Regions from separate parts of the Streptomyces sp. NPDC058157 genome, predicted to be linked through region 3. Evidence: riboswitches for the same ligand, from Rfam matches in the RefSeq annotation. Region 3 holds a riboswitch; each other region holds the start of a gene.
What was found. Region 3 has a riboswitch for thiamine pyrophosphate ahead of thiC (phosphomethylpyrimidine synthase ThiC). Riboswitches for the same ligand answer to the same signal wherever they lie in the genome.
Positions count from the first base shown of each region.

Region 1 (4,185 bases), on a different contig from region 3:
CCTGGAGCGCCCGGTAGAACCCGAACCCGTACCCGCCGGGCGCGTCCAGCGACCGCTCCACCAGCACCGCGAGCGGGGCCACGATCAGCAGCGCCACCGTCAGCAGCACCCCGGCCAGCAGCCCGCGCTGCGCCCAGCCGCGCGGCGGGTGCGCGGTCCGCGCGGGGTCGACCAGCCGCAGCGCGGTCTCCCGCCGGCGCACGGTCCAGGCGTGCACCCCGAGGATCACCCCGACGGCGGCGAACTGGACCAGCGTCAGCACCGCGGCCGTCGGCAGGTCCAGCAGCTGCGCCGTCTGCCGGTAGACCTCGACCTCCAGCGTGGCGTACGAGGGCCCGCCGAGGATCTGCACGACGCCGAAGGAGCTGAACGTGAACAGGAACACCATCAGCGCGGCCGCCGCCACCGCCGGGGCCAGCGCGGGCAGGGTCACCCGCCGCCAGGCCGCGAACCGCCCGGCGCCCAGCACCCGGGCGGCCTCCTCCTGACGCGGATCCAGCTGGGCCCACAGCCCGCCGACCGTGCGGACGACGACGGCGTAGTTGAAGAAGACGTGGGCGAGCAGGATCGCCCACACGGTGGTGTCCAGCCGGACGCCCCACACCTCGTCCAGCAGCCCGTTCCGGCCGACGAGGGCCAGGAAGGCCGTGCCGACGACCACGGTCGGCAGCACGAACGGGACGGTGACCAGGGCGCGCAGCAGCTGCTTGCCGGGGAAGGAGAAGCGCGCGAACACGTACGCGCCGGGCAGCGCGACGAGGAGGGTGAGCACCGTCGAGGCGAGCGCCTGCCAGGTGGTGAACCAGAGCACGCCGGCGATGTCCGGCTGGGCGAGGACCTCGCCGATCCGGCCGAACCGCCAGCCCTCCCCGGTCCTGAACCCGCGGCCGACGATGGCGGCGACGGGCCAGGCGAAGAACAGCCCGAAGAAGGCGAGCGGCACGGCCATCAGGGCCAGCCTGACGGCGGTCGCCCGCCCGCCCTCCTCCGGGGAGCCGTCGCGTACTACTTCACGACGATCGAGGACCATGCCTTGACCCACTGATCACGGTTCTTGGCGATGGCCTCGGGGGCCACGTTCTCCGGCTTCTCGACGACCACGCCGTGCTTGGTGAACACCTCCGGCAGCTTCGCGTCCTTGACCACCGGGTTCACGAACATCTGGAGCGGCATGTCCTCCTGGAACTTCTTGCCGATCAGGAAGTCGATCAGGGCCTTGCCGCCCTCCTCGTTCTTCGCGCCCTTCAGCAGGCCCGCGAACTCGACCTGGCGGAAGCAGGTGCCGGTGGCCACGCCCGTGGGGGCCTCGGCCGGCTGGGGCTCGCCGTAGAGGACCTCGACCGGCGGGCTGGAGGCGTAGGAGACGACCAGCGGGCGGTCGCCCTTGGCCTTCTTGCCGCCGGCGGAGCCGGAGAAGCGCTCGTTGTAGGCCTGCTCCCAGCCGTCGACGACCTCGACGCCGTTGGCCTTGAGCTTGCTCCAGTAGTCCTTCCAGCCGTCCTCGCCGTACTTGCCGACGGAGGCGAGGAGGAAGCCGAGGCCGGGCGAGGAGGTCGCGGCGTTCTCGGTGACCAGCAGGTTCTTGTACTCGGGCTTGACCAGGTCGTCCAGCGTCTGCGGCGGGGCGATCTTCTTGTCGGCGAAGTAGGCCTTGTCGTAGTTGACGCAGATGTCGCCGGAGTCGACCGGGGTGACGCGGTGCTGCTTGTCGAGGACGAACTCGGGCTTGACCTCCGCCAGGCCCTTGGCCTCGTACGGGGTGAAGATCCCGTTGTCGAGGGCGCGCGAGAGGAGCGTGTTGTCGACACCGAAGAAGACGTCGCCGCGCGGGGAGCCCTTGGTGAGGATCTCCTGGTTGAGGGCGGCGCCGGCGTCCCCGGACTTCAGGACCTTGACGGTGTAGCCGCTCTGCTGCTCGAACTCCTTGAGGACCGAGTCGGTCACGTTGAAGGAGTCGTGGGAGACCAGGGTGACGGTCTTGGACTTCGGCGAGCCGCTGGCGGCGGCCCCGCCCTCGTCCTTGCTGCCGCCGCCGCACGCGGTCAGCGTGGTGACGCCGAGGGCCGCGGCCAGCGCCGCGCCCGCGATCTTCTTGGTGGTGCTCACGGTTGATTCCTCCTGGGTGTGACCAGGAGAAGACGCGGCCCTGCCCGGGCGCTCCGGTGGAGCGGGGCGCCCGGGCAGGGCGCAACAGCTTGAGGTGGTGACCGAACTTCCTACCCAGAATGACCTGGGCGAGGTTCAGAGGGTCTGCGGCCACGGTGCTTGATCGAAAAACGTGTGCCGCACTCTCAGCGCTGTGGCGCTCCCCTGTCGGAATATGCAGATGTACGCGGGCCAGCCTACCGCTCGCTCGCGGCGAGCTGTCCGCACGCTCCGTCGATCTCCTGGCCCCGGGTGTCCCGTACGGTCACGGGCACGCCGTGGCGGGCGATCGCGTCGACGAAGGCCTTCTCGTCCTCGGGGCGCGAGGCGGTCCACTTCGAGCCGGGCGTCGGGTTCAGCGGGATCAGGTTGACGTGCACCCGCTTGCCCTTGAGCAGGCGGCCGAGGAGGTCGCCGCGCCAGGCCTGGTCGTTGATGTCGCGGATCAGGGCGTACTCGATGGAGATCCGGCGGCCGGACTTCTCGGCGTACTCCCAGGCCGCGTCGAGGACCTCGCGGACCTTCCAGCGGGTGTTCACGGGGACGAGGGTGTCGCGCAGCTCGTCGTCTGGGGCGTGCAGGGAGACGGCGAGGCGGCACTTGAAGCCCTCGTCGGCGAACCGCAGCATCGCCGGGACCAGGCCGACGGTGGAGACGGTGATACCGCGCTGCGACAGGCCCAGGCCGTCGGGCTCGGGGTCGGTGAGGCGGCGGATGGCGCCGACGACGCGGTTGTAGTTCGCGAGCGGCTCGCCCATGCCCATGAAGACGATGTTGGACAGACGGGCCGGGCCGCCGGGGACCTCGCCGTCGCGCAGGGCGCGCATGCCGTCGACGATCTGGTGCACGATCTCGGCGGTGGAGAGGTTGCGGTCCAGGCCGGCCTGGCCGGTGGCGCAGAACGGGCAGTTCATGCCGCAGCCGGCCTGCGAGGAGATGCACATGGTGACCCGGTCGGGGTAGCGCATCAGGACGGACTCCACGAGGGTGCCGTCGTGCAGCTTCCACAGGGTCTTGCGGGTGGTGTCGTCGTCGCAGCTGATGTGCCGGATGACGTTCATCAGCTCGGGGAGCAGCTCCTGCCGGAGCTTCTCGCGCGAGGCCGCGGGGATGTCCGTCCACTCCGCCGGGTCGTGGGCGTAGCGGGCGAAGTAGTGCTGGGAGAGCTGCTTGGCCCGGAACGGCTTCTCGCCGATCGCGGCGACCGCCTCGCGGCGCTCGGCCGGGGTGAGGTCGGCGAGGTGCCGGGGAGGCTTCTTGGCGCCGCGCGGGGCGACGAAGGTGAGCTCACCCGGAACGGGACGGGGGGCCATGCGGTACTCCTCGGTACGACGGGGTGGGGGTCACCCCGCGCGTGCAGGGCCGGTCCGCGGCGGCCGGGCCGCCTGACGGAAAGGGCGCGCCGTGCGAACACGGCGCGCCCTCCAGGATAACCCGGCCCGGACCCGTCAGCCGGTGCCGACGAAGGCCGCCAGCAGCAGCCAGACCACCGGGGCGGTCGGCAGGAGCGAGTCCAGCCGGTCCATGATGCCGCCGTGGCCCGGGAGGAGCGTGCCCATGTCCTTGATGCCCAGGTCACGCTTGATCATCGACTCGCCGAGGTCGCCCAGGGTGGCGCTGACCGCGACGGCCAGGCCCAGCAGCAGGCCCTGCCACCAGGAGCCGCCGTCGATGAGGAACTCCATGCACAGCGCGCCGGCCACCATCGCGAAGGCGACCGCGCCGAAGAGGCCCTCGCGGGTCTTCCCGGGGCTGATGCGGGGGGCGAGCTTGTGCTTGCCGAAGCGCCAGCCGACGGCGTAGGCCCCGGTGTCGCTGACGACGGTCAGCAGCAGGAAGGTCACCACCCGCTGCGGGCCGTCCTCGGCCGTGAGGAGCATCGCGACGAAGGTGGCCAGGAAGGGCACGTAGAACGCCGCGAAGACGCCCGCGGTGACGTCCTTGAGGTAGTCCTCGGGCGGTTCCGTCATCCGCCAGACGAGCACCGCCAGCGCGGTCAGGGCCATGGCGACCCAGGCGCCCTCGGCCCCCCGGACGTAG
Region 1 covers NZ_JBHVUQ010000021.1:23,968-28,152, reverse strand. Annotated here, with positions in the region: gene ACFVXK_RS07970 (ABC transporter permease) at 1-1,030, opposite strand, end outside; gene ACFVXK_RS07965 (thiamine ABC transporter substrate binding subunit) at 1,006-2,106, opposite strand; TPP riboswitch at 2,196-2,322, opposite strand; gene rlmN (23S rRNA (adenine(2503)-C(2))-methyltransferase RlmN) at 2,343-3,458, opposite strand; gene ACFVXK_RS07955 (phosphatidate cytidylyltransferase) at 3,594-4,185, opposite strand, start outside.
Region 1: it holds a riboswitch for thiamine pyrophosphate, as region 3 does, so the genes downstream of both, ACFVXK_RS07965 (thiamine ABC transporter substrate binding subunit) here and thiC (phosphomethylpyrimidine synthase ThiC) in region 3, are expected to answer to the same signal.

Region 2 (4,185 bases), on a different contig from region 3:
CCGGCGGTGAAGCAGCCCGCGGTGTTCGGCAGGACCGCGATGCCCAGCCTGGACAGCACGGACAGGACCGAGCCCTGCACCGTCGGGTCCAGGCGGCGCATCGCCACGGTGGTCAGCTCGGTGCCGGAGGCGACCAGGGCGCGTTCCAGGATCTCCAGGCTCGGGGCGCCGCCCGTGCCCATGATCAGGCGGGAGGAGAAGGTCCGGCCGCCCAGGGTGAACAGGTCGTCGGCCATGGTGCTCAGCCTCCCTGGACCGCGGTGAGGACCTCGACCCGGTCGCCGTCGCCGACCGGGGTCAGGGGCCACTGGCCGCGCGGGACGACCGTCTCGTTGAGGGCGGCGGCCACGCCGGAGGGGGCCGCGGTGAGGGTGGCGACCACCGTGTCGAGGGTGGTGCCGGCCGCGACCTCGCGCGGCTCGCCGTTGACGGAGATGGTCATGCGTACGACTCCTGACGTGCGGGGGAGAAGCGGCGGGGGGAGAAGGGGCGGGCGATCTCCGGCACGGCGCCGGTGGTCAGCAGCTCCGCCATCACGTCGCCGGTGAGCGGGGTCAGCAGCACCCCGTTGCGGTAGTGGCCGGTGGACAGGTGCAGTCCGGGCAGGTCGGTCGGGCCGAGCAGCGGCGCGTTGTCGGGGGAGCACGGGCGCAGCCCGGCCCGGGTCTCGACGAGCGGCAGCTCGGTGATGCCGGGGACCAGCTCGTGGGCGTCGCGCAGCAGCTCGTAGACCCCGCCGGCGGTGACGGTGGTGTCCCAGCCGAGTTCCTCGCTGGTGGCGCCGACGACGAGTTCGCCGTTCTCGCGCGGGACCAGGTAGACGTGACTGCCGCGCACCACGGCCCGTACCGTCCGCGACAGGAACGGTGCGTAGGCGGGCGGTACGGCCAGCCGCAGCACCTGTCCCTTGACCGGCCGTACGGGCGGCAGCACCTGCTCCGGTACGCCTTCGAGCCGGCCGCTGAGCGAGCCGGCGGCCAGGACGACCTGGTCGGCGAGGAGCTCGGTGCCGTCGTCGAGGAGCGCCCCGCGGGCCCGGTCGGCGGTGACGAGGAGCCGGCGGGCGCTGGTGCGGTGGATGTGGACCCCGGCCCGTTCGCAGGCGGTGAGCAGGGCGGCGGCGAGGCGGCGCGGGTCGACCTGGTGGTCGCCGTCGACGCGCAGCCCGCCGCGTACCCCGGGGGCGAGCATGGGCTCCAGGCGGCGGCACTCGCGGCCGGTGAGCCACTCGGACTCCAGGCCGCAGCGCCGCTGGAGGGCGTGCAGTTCCCGCAGGTGGAGGCGGTCGTCGGCGTCGAGGGCGACGGCGAGGGTGCCGCAGGCGCGGTAGCCGAGGTCCATGCCGCCGCTGGCTTCGGCGAGCTCGGCGGCGAACGCGGGGTAGCGGGCGGCGGAGGCGAGGTTGAGCCCCAGCAGGGTCTCCTCGCCGTAGTGCAGCTCGGTGACGGCGGCGAGCATGCCGGCGGCGACCCGGGCGGCGCCGCCCCCGGGGTCGGGGTCGGCGAGCGCGGTGCGCAGCCCGTGCCGGGCCGCCCGCCAGGCGGTGACCAGGCCGATGATCCCGCCACCGATGACGAGGACGTCGTGGCCCCGTTGCTCGGACCGCTGCCCGGAACGTTGCCCGGACCGCTGCCCGGACCGTTGCCCGGACCGCTGCCCGGACCGCGGCCCGGACCGTTGCCCGGACCGGTCGTCGGATCCCTTGTCGGATGCGTGCATGGGCGTCCAGCCCCTCCCTTCGCCGGCATGACCCGGATCAGGTTCGTACGGTCGGAGGCCGGCCAGCCTCCCTCTCAGCCCGGTGCGCCCGGACTCCCGCGATAGGTACGGTGGCCAGACTAACCCCGGGGCCGGTGGCGGGTAAGGCTGCCTCCCCGCGGTGGACGCCCCCCGCTTTCCTGACGGGTCGTCAGGTGGCTAGGCTGGTCGTGTGATCGAGCAGACGCAGCAGCAGACGGAAAAGACCGGGCCCGGTGTCGTGATCGTCGGCGCCGGGATGGCCGGCGTGCAGACCGCGGTGGCCCTGCGGGAACAGGGCTGGACCGGCCCCGTGACCCTGCTGGGCGCCGAGCCCCACCAGCCCTACGACCGGCCCCCGCTCTCCAAGGCGGTGCTGCTCGGCAAGGCCGAGGACTCCGCCTTCGACGTCGACTTCGAGGGCCTGCGCATCACCCTGCGCCTGGGGACCGAGGTCACCGGCCTGCGCGCCGCCGACCGCGAGCTGGACACCGAGGCCGGTCCCGTCCCGTACGAGGTCCTCGTCCTGGCCACCGGGGCCACCCCGCTGACCCTGCCCGGCACCGGCGGCGTCCCCGGCGTCCACCTGCTGCGCACCCTCGACGACGCCGCCCGGCTGCGCCCCGTGCTGGCCGCCGCCCCCGAGGTCGTCGTGGTCGGGGCCGGCTGGATCGGCGCCGAGTTCGCCACCGCCGCCCGCGAGGCGGGCTGCGCCGTCACCGTCGTCGAGGCGGCCGACCGGGTCCTGGCCGGGGCCCTGCCCGCCGAGGTCGCCGCCCCCATGGCCCGCTGGTACGCCGGGGCCGGGGCCACCCTGCTCACCGGGGCCCGGGTGGCCGGGATCGAAGAGGGCCGGGTGCTCCTCGCGGACGGCGGCGAGTTGCCCGCCGGGGCGGTCGTCGTCGGCATCGGCGCCCGCCCCGCCACCGACTGGCTCGCCGGCAGCGGCGTCGAGCGGGGCCCCGACGGCTCCGTCACCGCCGACGCCCACCTGCGCACCTCCCTGCCCGGGGTGTACGCCGTCGGCGACTGCTCCTCCTTCCCGTCGGCCCGCTACGGGACCCGGCTGCTGGTCCACCACTGGGACAACGCCCTCCAGGGCCCCCGCGCCGTCGCGGCGAACATCGTCGCCGGGGAGCCCGTCCAGGCCTACGACCCCGTGCCGTACTTCTGGTCGGAGCAGTTCGGCCGCTTCGTGCAGTACGCGGGCCACCACGGCGGCGCCGACACCCTGCTGTGGCGCGGCGACCCGGACGGCGAGAGCTGGTCGGTGTGCTGGCTGCGCGGGGACGCCCTCGTCGCCGTCCTGGCCGTGGGCCGTCCCCGGGACCTGGCCCAGGGGCGCAAGCTGATCGAGTCGGGCACCCCCGTCGACCCGGCCAAGGCGGCCGACCCGGGCGTCCCGCTGAAATCGGCCGTCGCCTGACGGACCGCCCCCGGCAGGGGCCCGTACCCGGACGCGGGCCCCGATCCGGACACATCGCCGCCCACCGGGCCGGACCCGGACGGACGGGGCCGGGTACCGACCGCCCCGCCGAGGTGGCAGGCTTGTGTCCGTGACCGAGATTGACGCAAAGATCGATGCCCTCGTCCCCTCCTGGCTGTACCTCCCCGACATCGCGGAGATGCTCGACATCGAGGTGACCCGGGTCCGCCAGATGGTCAAGGAAGGGCAGCTGATCGCCGTACGCCGGGGCGAGAACCGCGCCCTGCAGGTTCCGGCCCAGTTCATCGACGGCGACAAGGTCGTCAAGGGACTCGTCGGCCTGCTGACCGTACTGCGCGACGACCGCTTCTCCGACGAGGAGATGCTGGAGTGGCTCTTTACCGAGGACTCCTCCCTGCCCGGCACCCCCGTGCAGGCGCTGCGCGAGAACCGCGGCACGGAGGTGAAGCGCCGCGCCCAGGCGCTCGCCCTCTGAGCGGCTGATCCACGGACGCGGGCGGGCCGGGTAACCTCGGCCCGCCCGCATTCCCATCATCACCAGGGGGTACTCCCATGCAGCAGCTGTCCGACGCCCGGCTCTACCTGTGCACGGACGCCCGCAAGCGGCAGGGGGACCTCCCCGAGTTCCTCGACGCCGTCCTGGCCGGCGGCGTCGACATCGTCCAGCTCCGCGACAAGGGCATGGAGGCCGGAGAGGAACTCGAACACCTCCAGGTCTTCGCCGAGGCCGCCCGCCGCCACGGCAAGCTCCTCGCGGTCAACGACCGCGCCGACGTCGCGCACGCCATCGGCTCCGACGTCCTGCACCTCGGCCAGGGCGACATCCCCGTCCCCGCCGCCCGCGCCATCCTCGGCCGGGAGGTCCTGATCGGCCGCTCCTGCCACTCCGAGTCCGAGGTCGACGCCGCCGTCGCCGAACCGGGCGTGGACTACTTCTGCACGGGCCCCTGCTGGCCCACCCCCACCAAGCCCGGCCGCCACGCCCCGGGCCTCGGCCTCGT
Region 2 covers NZ_JBHVUQ010000123.1:17,930-22,114, reverse strand. Annotated here, with positions in the region: gene ACFVXK_RS26390 (thiazole synthase) at 1-236, opposite strand, end outside; gene thiS (sulfur carrier protein ThiS) at 242-442, opposite strand; gene thiO (glycine oxidase ThiO) at 439-1,719, opposite strand; TPP riboswitch at 1,717-1,829, opposite strand; gene ACFVXK_RS26375 (NAD(P)/FAD-dependent oxidoreductase) at 1,931-3,163, shown strand; gene ACFVXK_RS26370 (Rv2175c family DNA-binding protein) at 3,294-3,659, shown strand; gene thiE (thiamine phosphate synthase) at 3,737-4,185, shown strand, end outside.
Region 2: it holds a riboswitch for thiamine pyrophosphate, as region 3 does, so the genes downstream of both, thiO (glycine oxidase ThiO) here and thiC (phosphomethylpyrimidine synthase ThiC) in region 3, are expected to answer to the same signal.

Region 3 (4,185 bases):
GTCCGGCCGGGTCAGTCCGCCAGCGGCAGGTAGACGCGGTTGCCCGAGGCGGCGAATTCGGCGGACTTCTCCGCCATGCCGGCCTCGATCTCCTCGGCCTTCAGGTCACCGCCGTGCTCACGACGGATGTCCTGCGAGATCTTCATCGAGCAGAACTTCGGACCGCACATGGAGCAGAAGTGCGCGGTCTTGGCCGGCTCGGCCGGGAGGGTCTCGTCGTGGAACTCACGGGCCGTGTCCGGGTCGAGGGCCAGGTTGAACTGGTCCTCCCAGCGGAACTCGAACCGCGCGTCCGAGAGGGCGTCGTCCCACTCCTGGGCACCGGGGTGGCCCTTGGCCAGGTCCGCCGCGTGCGCCGCGATCTTGTACGTGATGACGCCGGTCTTCACGTCGTCACGGTTGGGCAGGCCCAGGTGCTCCTTGGGCGTCACGTAGCAGAGCATCGCGGTGCCCCACCAGGCGATCATCGCGGCACCGATGCCGGAGGTGATGTGGTCGTACGCGGGCGCGACGTCCGTGGTGAGCGGGCCGAGCGTGTAGAACGGCGCCTCCTCGCAGATCTCCTGCTGGAGGTCGATGTTCTCCTTGATCTTGTGCATCGGGACGTGGCCCGGGCCCTCGATCATCGTCTGGACGTTGTGGCGCTTGGCGATCGTGTTGAGCTCGCCCAGCGTCTTCAGCTCCGCGAACTGGGCCGCGTCGTTGGCGTCCGCGATGGAGCCGGGGCGCAGGCCGTCGCCCAGCGAGTACGTGACGTCGTACGTCGCGAGGATCTCGCAGAGCTCCTCGAAGTTCGTGTAGAGGAAGTTCTCCTTGTGGTGCGCCAGGCACCAGGCGGCCATGATCGAGCCGCCGCGCGAGACGATGCCGGTCTTGCGGCGGGCCGTCAGCGGCACGTACGGCAGCAGCACGCCGGCGTGGACCGTCATGTAGTCGACGCCCTGCTCGGCCTGCTCGATGACCGTGTCCTTGTAGATCTCCCAGGTGAGGTCCTCGGCCCGGCCGTCGACCTTCTCCAGCGCCTGGTAGAGCGGCACGGTGCCGATCGGGACGGGGGAGTTGCGCAGGACCCACTCGCGGGTGGTGTGGATGTTGCGGCCGGTCGAGAGGTCCATGACCGTGTCCGCGCCCCACTTGGTGGCCCAGGTCATCTTGTCGACCTCCTCCTCGATGGAGGAGGTGACGGCCGAGTTGCCGATGTTGGCGTTGACCTTCACCAGGAACCGCTTGCCGATGATCATCGGCTCGATCTCCGGGTGGTTCACGTTGGCCGGGAGCACCGCACGACCTGCGGCGATCTCCTCGCGCACGACCTCCGGGGAGACGTTCTCGCGGATCGCGACGTACTCCATCTCCGGGGTGATCTCGCCCCGCCGGGCGTACGCGAGCTGCGTGACGGCCTGGCCGCCGCGGCCGCGGCGCGGCAGGCGCGGGCGGCCGGGGAAGACCGCGTCGAGGTTCTTGAGGCCCCCGCGAGGCGAGGTGTGCTTGATCCCGTCGTCCTCGGGGCGCACGGGCCGGCCCGCGTACTCCTCGGTGTCACCGCGCCCGATGATCCAGTTCTCGCGCAGCGGCGGCAGGCCCCGGCGGACGTCCGTCTCGATCTGCGGATCGGTGTACGGACCGGACGTGTCGTAGAGCGTGACGTCCTTGCCGTTGGTGAGGTGGACCTGGCGGACCGGCACCCGGATGTCGGGGCGGGAACCCGCCAGGTATCCCTTGTGCCAGCCGGGCTGGCGCTCGGTCTGGCCGTCGGCGTTCTCGCCGGCGGCAGGCGTGCGTGCGTCCTGAATGGTCATGAGACCTGATCTCCCTACGCCGGCATTACCCGGTAACAGGTTCGGCGGTCGACGCAGCCTCCTCCCGTACGCAATCTGCTGCGCGTACGGTGATCAGCGCCCTCTCAGCCCGGTGCTCCGAGCTCCCGCGTTGTGCAAAGTAGCCCCCACGCTAGCGTCATCTGTGGCGTGCTGAACAGTGGGCCCCCTCATCTCTTGCGATGATCGGCCGGTGACGACCTCGCCACCGCCCCCCACCGAGCCCACAGAGCCCCCTGACCACTCCGGTCACGAGCACGCGTCCCACGGGCACGCGGCCGGGGGCCCACCCGGGCATGCGCACGGCCACGGACATTCCCACGGGCACGGTCACGGCCCCGCCGCCCCGGTGTCCAAGCACCTGCGCCGGGTGATCTCCGCCGTACTGATCCCCTTCGCCGCCGCCGTCTTCGTCGGTCTGGTGGTCCTGTGGCCCGGCGGAGCCCCCGCCCACGAGCGCACCGGGGTGGGCTTCGACCGCCAGACGCAGCAGGGCAAGGTGGTCGCGCTCGCCGGCATCGACTGCAAGTCGGTGAACGCCGCGCAGGTCCCCGCTTCCGGCAACCCCACCGCCCCCGGAGGCGCGGCGCAGGCGGCGCCGGGCGGTGCGTGCAAGCGGGCGACCGTCGAGGTGGGCACCGGGCCGGACAAGGGCCGCGTCTTCTTCGAGATCGTCCAGCCCGGCGCGCCGCGGCAGTTGGCGAAGGGCCAGGAGGTGGTGGTCGCCTATGCACCGGATGCGCCGCGCGAGCTCCAGTACTCCGTGATCGACCTGAACCGGAAGTTCCCGATGGCCCTGCTCGCGGGCATCTTCGCGGTCGCGGTGGTGGTCGTCGGCCGGATGCGCGGGCTGTTCGCGCTCATCGCGCTCGTGGTCAGCTTCGGGGTGCTGACCCTGTTCATCCTCCCGGCGATCCTCCAGGGCTCGAACCCCTTGGTCGTCGCGGTCGTCGGGGCCAGCGCGATCATGCTGATCGCCCTCTACATGTGCCACGGCCTGACCGCCCGCACCTCGGTCGCCGTCCTCGGCACGCTGGTCTCGCTGCTGCTGATCGGCCTGCTGGGCTCGCTGTTCATCGACTGGGCGTTCCTGAGCGGGAACACGGACGACAACACCGGGCTGATCCACGGGCTCTACCCGGACATCGACATGAGCGGCTTGCTGCTCGCAGGCGTGATCATCGGATCGCTCGGCGTCCTCGACGACGTGACGGTCACCCAGACCTCGGCCGTCTGGGAACTCCACCAGGCGGACCCGAAGATGGGCCCGCGCGCCCTGTACCGGGCGGCCATCCGGATCGGGCGCGACCACATCGCGTCCGTGGTCAACACGCTCGTACTGGCCTACGCGGGTGCGGCGTTGCCCCTGCTGCTGCTGTTCTCCATCGCGAACAGCAGCATGGGAACCGTGGCCAACAGCGAGCTGGTGGCGGAGGAGATCGTACGCACCCTGGTGGGTTCGATCGGGCTCGTCGCCTCCGTCCCCGTGACCACGGCGCTGGCCGCGCTCGTGGTGTCCGCGGACCGGCCCGGCCCCGCCGCGGCCGCTCCCGTACCGGGCGCGCCGCCGGCCCGCGGAGGCCGGGGGCGGCGGCGCAAGCGCTGAGGGCCGGCGAGCGGACCCCGCGGGCGGGTACTTCAGCCCGCGTTCTGTTCGTTCTGCTGCTGCGCCTCGGCGAGGATCCTGCCGAGCTCCTCGTCGAGGGTCTCCTCGAAGTCGCCGAGGCTGCGCTCCTGACCGAGGGGAACGATCCGGTCGGTCCGGTCGAGGAAGGCCACGAGCGGAGCCGCGCCGGCCCGGAACAGGGCCCGGTCGCCGCCCACCTGGAGGCGGATGTGGACGTCCGAGAGCTCGCCCGGTTCGGTGGGGGCGATGTGCACGTCGCCGTCACCGCACGGCCTGTTGATCCCGTCGAGTAGCAGCTCCCGGCCGAACGCCCAGGTCACGGGGGCGTCTCCGGGAAGGTGGAAGGTCAGGCGTACGGCGTAGGGGTCCTTGGCGTCGTACCGGAGTTCCACCGGGATCCGGAACGCGAGCTCCTCGGAAACGAGGAAGCTCATCATGACCTCTGCCTGTACCGACTCGCGCATTGCCTACCCCGCTGTAGTGGAAGTGGCCAGGAATGAACCCCCAGGGCCCTCTTGACAAGGGTGGTGGAAGCGCAAGCAGATCACAAGGAGTGAGTTTTCAGATACTGATAGAGAAGGAGAGGGTGCTCAACAGCGCGCCTACTTCACTCCGTAGTCGATCGACTACATAGAGCAAGCGGGATTCCTGGTGCACAGGTAGAGAAATGGCCATGGTCGCGGCAGCGTCGCCGGCCGTGATCGGGATGGCCGCGCACACGGTGCCCAGGGCGTACTCCTG
Region 3 covers NZ_JBHVUQ010000002.1:63,176-67,360, forward strand. Annotated here, with positions in the region: gene thiC (phosphomethylpyrimidine synthase ThiC) at 12-1,799, opposite strand; TPP riboswitch at 1,794-1,938, opposite strand; gene ACFVXK_RS01030 (YibE/F family protein) at 1,978-3,423, shown strand; gene ACFVXK_RS01035 (SsgA family sporulation/cell division regulator) at 3,456-3,908, opposite strand; gene ACFVXK_RS01040 (IclR family transcriptional regulator) at 4,006-4,185, opposite strand, start outside.